DNA from 2 places in the Streptomyces sp. NBC_00988 genome. Region 2 is predicted to be linked to the other one. Evidence: predicted binding sites of a transcription regulator. Region 2 holds the regulator's gene; the other holds the start of a gene.

Region 1 (3,410 bases), 2.7 Mb from region 2:
GCAGTTCGGCAAGGCCCCGACCGTGTTCCGGCCGCCGTACGGGAACTACAATCACGACACCCTCGTCGCCGCGAAGTCCTGTGGCGTCAAGTACGCCCCGATCTGGGACGAGGAGGTGTTCGTCGACCACTGGGAGTACCGCGAGGACGACCGGTCCCTGCACCCCGGCGACATCGTCCTGACGCACTTCCGGGGCCGCGAGGACTGGAAGGGCACGATGGTCGACGACATGCGCCGCTTCCTGGGCAAGGTCACGGCCGAGGGTTACGCGGTGGCCCGCCTGGAGGACTACCTGTGAGGCGGGCGGGCCGTCTGCGGGTACCGGTGGCCGTCGCGTCGGCGGCCGCTCTGCTGTTCCTCACCGGTTGCGCCCAGTCCGTCGACCCCATCGAACGGCTCGGCAAGAAGGCCGCCCAACGCGTCCACCCGCACGGCCCGGCCCGCGAACAGCCGTACCGCCACTGGGGTTTGACGGCCCCGCTGGCCCCCGCCCCGAAACCGTCCCCTCACCCCGCCGCCCGCTCGGCGGGTCCGGGCCTTCCACCCGTCGTGGACCACGTCCGCACCCGCGACCGGGTCGTCTTCCTGACCTACGACCACGACGCGAGCGCCCGCCGGGACCCGAGGTTCACCGACCTGATCCGCGAACTGCGCCTCCCGGTCACGGAGTTCCGCACACCCCCGAAGCCCGCCCGCTTCACCGGCCTGCCCTACGCCACCCAGCGCACCGAGATCTGCGGCCACCGCCCCCACCCCGGCTCCCGCCTGCTCCGGCCCCCCGAGGGCACGTACGACACGACGACCCGCCGCGCCGCGGCCGACTGCGGCATCTCCGCCCTGGTCCTCTGGCGGGCCTCCACGACGACCGGCACCCTGACCTACGCCCGGGGCGACCACCGGCTCACCCCCGGAGACATCGTCCAGATCACCCCGACCGGCACGACGGCCCGCCTCCTCCGGGGCATCCAGGAGCGGGGTCTGACGGTGGGGCGCCTGGAGGACTACCTCTAGGGCCGGTCCCGTAGGTGTCAGTCGCCCCGGATAGCCTGCCGCGCACGTCGAACGGCGGTGAGTGGAAAGGGCCTTGCGATGGGTGGCAACGAGTGGACCTCCATCGGGCCGTACCAGAGGGATCTGGAGTCGGCGTTCCGGCAGGCGCAGGAACAGGAACTGGCCAAGGACGACCACGGGTTTCCGGGGCGGGACATCGTCGATCTGTGGGAGGACGACGGCTGGCGGGAGTACATCCTGACGGGCGGCACGTCCTCCGTGCTCGACTTCTACGCGCTCATCGACGCGGCGTCCGGAGACGACTTCGCCATGATGCGGCCACTGTCCGAGGGCGAGCTGTGCGACTGGACGCCTGAGGGCAGACCCACCCGCGAGCGATGGATCGCCGCTCTCCGCATCGGGGATCTGGCCTTCCCGGGCCGTGGAACGGGCCGGTGCACGATCCTCTACCGCGACGGCGAGCCGGCGGAGATCGGCTACTGGGGGTGCACGGCGGACTAGTGCGGGAACCGTCCAACGCCGGTCGGCAAAATCAGCCCGTCCGGCGTTTGAGGACGAGGCCGAAGGCCGATAGCGGGGGTCTGGGGGCGCAGCCCCCAAGGACGGCGGCATCAAGCACAGGCCCGCCACACGGCTCAGGGTGACGTCAAAATTCCGCTCAAGCGCCGCGGGCATTGGCACTCCGCTTGACCGAGTGCTAATCGCAGTCATAGTCTCAGACCTGGCACTCCCCCCTGGAGAGTGCCAATAGCGACGGGCAGGTCCGGCACCCGCGACGACGGATCGACCTGGTCGCCACCTCAGACAGTTAACCCCGTGAGATCTCCGAAGGGGGAGGTCGGATCGTGACGACCGCCAGCTCCAAGGTTGCCATCAAGCCGCTCGAGGACCGCATTGTGGTCCAGGCGCTCGAAGCCGAGCAGACCACGGCCTCTGGCCTGGTCATCCCGGACACCGCGAAGGAGAAGCCCCAGGAGGGCGTCGTCCTCGCGGTGGGCCCGGGTCGCTTCGAGAACGGCGAGCGCCTGCCGCTCGACGTCCAGACCGGCGACATCGTGCTGTACAGCAAGTACGGCGGCACCGAAGTGAAGTACCAGGGCGAGGAGTACCTCGTCCTCTCGGCCCGCGACGTGCTCGCGGTCATCGAGAAGTAGTTCACCCGGTACCACCCGGATGTACTGAGCTTCACCGATACACCCAGTTTTGCAGTGAGCTGCGCCCCTGGCCCCCGCGACCTTATGAAGCCGGGCGTCAGGGGCGTAGTTCGTTTCACCCACGTTTTCCGAGAGGGCTGAACCGCTCCCATGGCGAAGATCCTGAAGTTCGACGAGGACGCCCGTCGCGCCCTCGAGCGCGGCGTCAACAAGCTTGCCGACACGGTGAAGGTGACGATCGGCCCCAAGGGCCGCAACGTCGTCATCGACAAGAAGTTCGGCGCCCCCACCATCACCAACGACGGTGTCACCATCGCCCGCGAGGTCGAGCTGGAGGACCCGTACGAGAACCTCGGTGCCCAGCTGGTGAAGGAGGTGGCGACCAAGACCAACGACATCGCGGGTGACGGCACCACCACCGCCACCGTGCTCGCCCAGGCGCTCGTGCGCGAGGGCCTGCGCAACGTCGCCGCGGGTGCCTCCCCGGCCGCCCTGAAGAAGGGCATCGACGCCGCCGTCAAGGCCATCTCCGACGAGCTGCTCGCCACCGCGCGGCCCATCGACGACAAGGCCGACATCGCCGCCGTCGCCGGTCTGTCCGCGCAGGACAGCCAGGTCGGCGAGCTCATCGCCGAGGCGATGGACAAGGTCGGCAAGGACGGTGTCATCACCGTCGAGGAGTCCAACACCTTCGGTCTGGAGCTGGACTTCACCGAGGGCATGGCCTTCGACAAGGGCTACCTGTCGCCGTACTTCGTGACGGACCAGGAGCGCATGGAAGCGGTCCTCGAAGACCCGTACATCCTCATCCACCAGGGCAAGATCAGCTCCATCCAGGACCTGCTGCCGCTGCTGGAGAAGGTCATCCAGGCCAACGCCTCCAAGCCGCTGCTGATCATCGCCGAGGACGTCGAGGGCGAGGCCCTGTCGACCCTGGTCGTGAACAAGATCCGCGGCACGTTCAACGCGGTCGCGGTCAAGGCCCCCGGCTTCGGCGACCGCCGCAAGGCGATGCTCGGCGACCTCGCCACCCTCACCGGCGGTCAGGTCATCGCCGAGGAGGTCGGCCTCAAGCTCGACCAGGTCGGCCTGGACGTGCTGGGCTCCGCCCGCCGCGTGACGGTCACCAAGGACGACACGACCGTCGTCGACGGTGCCGGCGACTCCTCCGAGGTCGCGGGCCGCGTCAACCAGATCAAGGCCGAGATCGAGAACACCGACTCCGACTGGGACCGCGAGAAGCTC
Region 2 (3,410 bases):
GGCATGTTGTCACGTCCTCCGAACAAGTCCGAATCCGGCCTTGGCCCTGGCACATGCCACTACTTTCAGCCGGTCCGGCCATGGCGGACGAGGCTGTTCGGAATGAAGAGAGGGTCCGGGGGCTTCCGCCCCCGGACCCTCTCAGCGACCGTTGAAAGCGTCCTTGAGGCGCGAGAACAGCCCCTGCTGACCCGGCTGGAACGTCCCCATGGGCCGCTCCTCGCCGCGCAGCTTCGCCAGTTCGCGGAGCAGACGTTCCTGCTCCACGTCCAGCTTGGTCGGGGTGGTGACCTCGACGTGGACGATGAGGTCGCCCCGGCCGCCGCCGCGCAGATGTGTGATGCCGCGGGTGTGCAGCGGGATCGACTGGCCGGACTGGGTGCCCGGTCGGATGTCGACCTCCTCCATGCCGTCCAGCGTCTCCAACGGCACCTTCGTACCGAGGGACGCCGCCGTCATCGGGAGCGTGACCGTGCAGTGCAGGTCGTCGCCGCGGCGCTGGAACATCGCGTGCGGCAGCTCGTGGATCTCGACGTACAGGTCACCGGCGGGGCCGCCGCCGGGGCCGACCTCGCCCTCGCCCGCGAGCTGGATCCGCGTGCCGTTGTCCACACCCGCCGGGATCTTGACCGTGAGCGTGCGCCGCGAGCGGACGCGGCCGTCGCCGGCGCACTCCGGGCACGGCGTCGGCACGACCGTGCCGAAGCCCTGGCACTGGGGGCAGGGGCGGGACGTCATGACCTGGCCCAGGAAGGACCGGGTCACCTGCGAGACCTCACCGCGACCGCGACACATGTCACAGGTCTGCGCGGAGGTGCCGGGGGCCGCGCCCTCGCCGTTGCAGGTGTTGCAGACGACGGCCGTGTCGACCTGGATGTCCTTCGTGGTGCCGAAGGCCGCCTCGTCGAGCTCGATCTCCAGCCGGATCATCGCGTCCTGGCCCCGGCGGGTGCGCGAGCGCGGTCCGCGCTGCGACGCCGTACCGAAGAACGCGTCCATGATGTCCGAGAAGTTCCCGAAGCCACCGGCTCCGAAGCCCGCGCCCGCGCCGCCCGCCTGTGAGAGGGGGTCGCCGCCGAGGTCGTAGACCTGCTTCTTCTGCGGGTCCGAGAGCACCTCGTAAGCGGCGTTGATCTCCTTGAAGCGCTCCTGGGTCTTCGGATCCGGATTCACGTCCGGGTGCAGCTCGCGCGCGAGCCTACGGAAGGCCTTCTTGATCTCATCCTGCGACGCGTCGCGACGCACGCCGAGAACGGCGTAGTAGTCCGTGGCCACTTAGGACTCCGCCAGGATCTGTCCGACGTACCGTGCCACTGCGCGTACCGCTCCCATCGTTCCCGGGTAATCCATGCGGGTCGGTCCGACCACGCCTAGCTTGGCGACTGCCTCGCCGCCCGAACCGTAGCCGACCGACACCACCGACGTGGAGTTGAGTCCCTCGTAGGCGTTCTCATGACCGATCCGTACGGTCATGCCCGAATCCCCCGCCTCACCAAGCAACTTGAGGAGGACGACCTGCTCCTCAAGGGCTTCCAGGATGGGGCGGATGGTGAGGGGAAAGTCATGTCCGAAGCGGGTGAGATTGGCGGTGCCGCCGATCATCAATCGCTCCTCGGTCTCCTCGACGAGGGTCTCCAGGAGGGTGGAGAGCACCGTCGCGACCGTGCCGCGGTCCTCGGCCTCGAAGGCCTCCGGCAGGTCCTGCACGAGCAGCGGTACGTCCGCGAAGCGGCGGGCCGCGATCCGGCTGTTGAGCCGCGCGCGCAGATCCGCGAGCGAGCTCTCCCCGAAGGGCGCCGGGCAGTCGACCATGCGCTGCTCGACCCGCCCGGTGTCGGTGATCAGCACGAGCATCACGCGCGCGGGGGCCAGCGACAGCAGCTCCACGTGGCGGACGGTCGAGCGGGTCAACGAGGGGTACTGCACGACGGCGACCTGCCGGGTGAGCTGCGCGAGCAGCCGTACCGTACGGCCGACGACGTCGTCGAGGTCCACGGCACCGTCCAGGAAGTTCTGGATCGCCTTGCGCTCGGGGCCGGTCATCGGCTTGACGCCGGCGAGCTTGTCGACGAAGAGCCGGTAGCCCTTGTCCGTCGGAATCCGCCCGGCGCTGGTGTGCGGCTGGGCGATGTAGCCCTCGTCCTCCAGGGCCGCCATGTCGTTGCGCACGGTCGCCGGGGAGACGCCGAGGCTGTGCCGCTCGGTGAGCGCCTTGGACCCGACCGGCTCCTCGGTGCCGACATAGTCCTGGACGATGGCGCGCAGCACCTGAAGCCTGCGTTCGCTGAGCATCGCGCACACCTCCAGTTCTGGTCGCCGTTTTGTTGCCGGGCTGCCCTTTCCTGGCACTCTGTGCGCGCGAGTGCCAGCGTTCCCCGGCCCAGTGTACGGCCGTGAGGTACACCCCGGGCAAGGCCGGTCCTGCGATGTCAATCCCTGGTGCCCTCACCGTTAGCGTCGCCGTATGACGGTGACTTGGGAAGAGGCGGGGTGGGAGCGGCTGGCCGCCGGGGTGGGCCGGTGCCGGCTGCCTGGCTGGGACTGCACGGTCGGGCTGGTGATCGGCGGGGACTCGGCACTGCTGATCGACGCGGGGTCGAGCCTGGCGGAGGGCGCACGGTTGCGCAGGCAGGCGCAGGCACTCGCCGGGCGCCGTGTGCCGCTTCTCGCGCTCACCCACCTCCATTTCGACCATGTCTTCGGGGCGGCGGTGTTCGCGGGGGCGACGGTTTTCGTGGGCGGGGGCGCGAGCGAGGTGTTCGAGCGCGGGGGCGAGGAGCTGCTGGCCGACGCGGTGCGCAACGGGCTGGACCCGCGGGCGGCGGAGAACGCGGCGGACGTCTTCGTGCACCCTCGCGAATGCGTGTACGTGTGGGGTCAGGGTCAGATGCGGCTGGAACTGGACGGCGGCCCGGAGGTCCTGCTGGTGCACGGCCGGGGACACACCGACCACGATCTCGCGGTCGTGGTGCCGGGCGACCCGCCGGTCGTGTTCTGCGGCGACCTGGTCGAGGAGTCCGGCGAACCCCAGGCCGGCCCGGACGCGGTTCCGGGTCTCTGGCCTGCGGCGCTCGACCGGCTCCTCTCCCTGGGCGGGGAGGACGCGCTGTACGTGCCTGGTCACGGAGCGGTGGTGGACGCGGGGTTCGTGCGAGCCCAACGGGACGCGTTGGCAACGCGTTTCGGCGTGTCGTGACGACGGTCGCCCCGGTTCTCCTATCGTCATCCGAATGCGCCAGTACTCCGCCGACCTGACCCCGCCGTGGAAGAAGCCCAAGCCGGCCCCCGAGGTCCCCGCGGAGGCGGGCCTGGTGGTCGAGGAGCCGGGCACCGGTTTCTGCGGCGCGGTGATCCGCTGCGAGGCCGGCACGGTCACCCTGGAGGACCGCTTCGGCAAACACCGGGTGTTC

The links. Region 2 encodes HrcA, which represses chaperone genes, less so after heat shock. Its sites were predicted from a motif close to TTNGCACTCNGNNNNNCNGAGTGCNAA; they were not measured.
Region 1: a site for HrcA is predicted at 1,686-1,712, ahead of groES (co-chaperone GroES). Genes of this name have one in related genera too.

Annotation. Positions count from the first base shown of each region.
Region 1 is NZ_CP108730.1:7,404,837-7,408,246, forward strand. Features, by position in the region: gene OG496_RS34225 (polysaccharide deacetylase family protein) at 1-298, shown strand, start outside; gene OG496_RS34230 (hypothetical protein) at 295-1,011, shown strand; gene OG496_RS34235 (hypothetical protein) at 1,090-1,512, shown strand; gene groES (co-chaperone GroES) at 1,857-2,165, shown strand; gene groL (chaperonin GroEL) at 2,316-3,410, shown strand, end outside.
Region 2 is NZ_CP108730.1:4,656,111-4,659,520, forward strand. Features, by position in the region: gene dnaJ (molecular chaperone DnaJ) at 142-1,275, opposite strand; gene hrcA (heat-inducible transcriptional repressor HrcA) at 1,276-2,292, opposite strand; gene OG496_RS21225 (MBL fold metallo-hydrolase) at 2,465-3,196, shown strand; gene OG496_RS21230 (DUF3097 domain-containing protein) at 3,231-3,410, shown strand, end outside.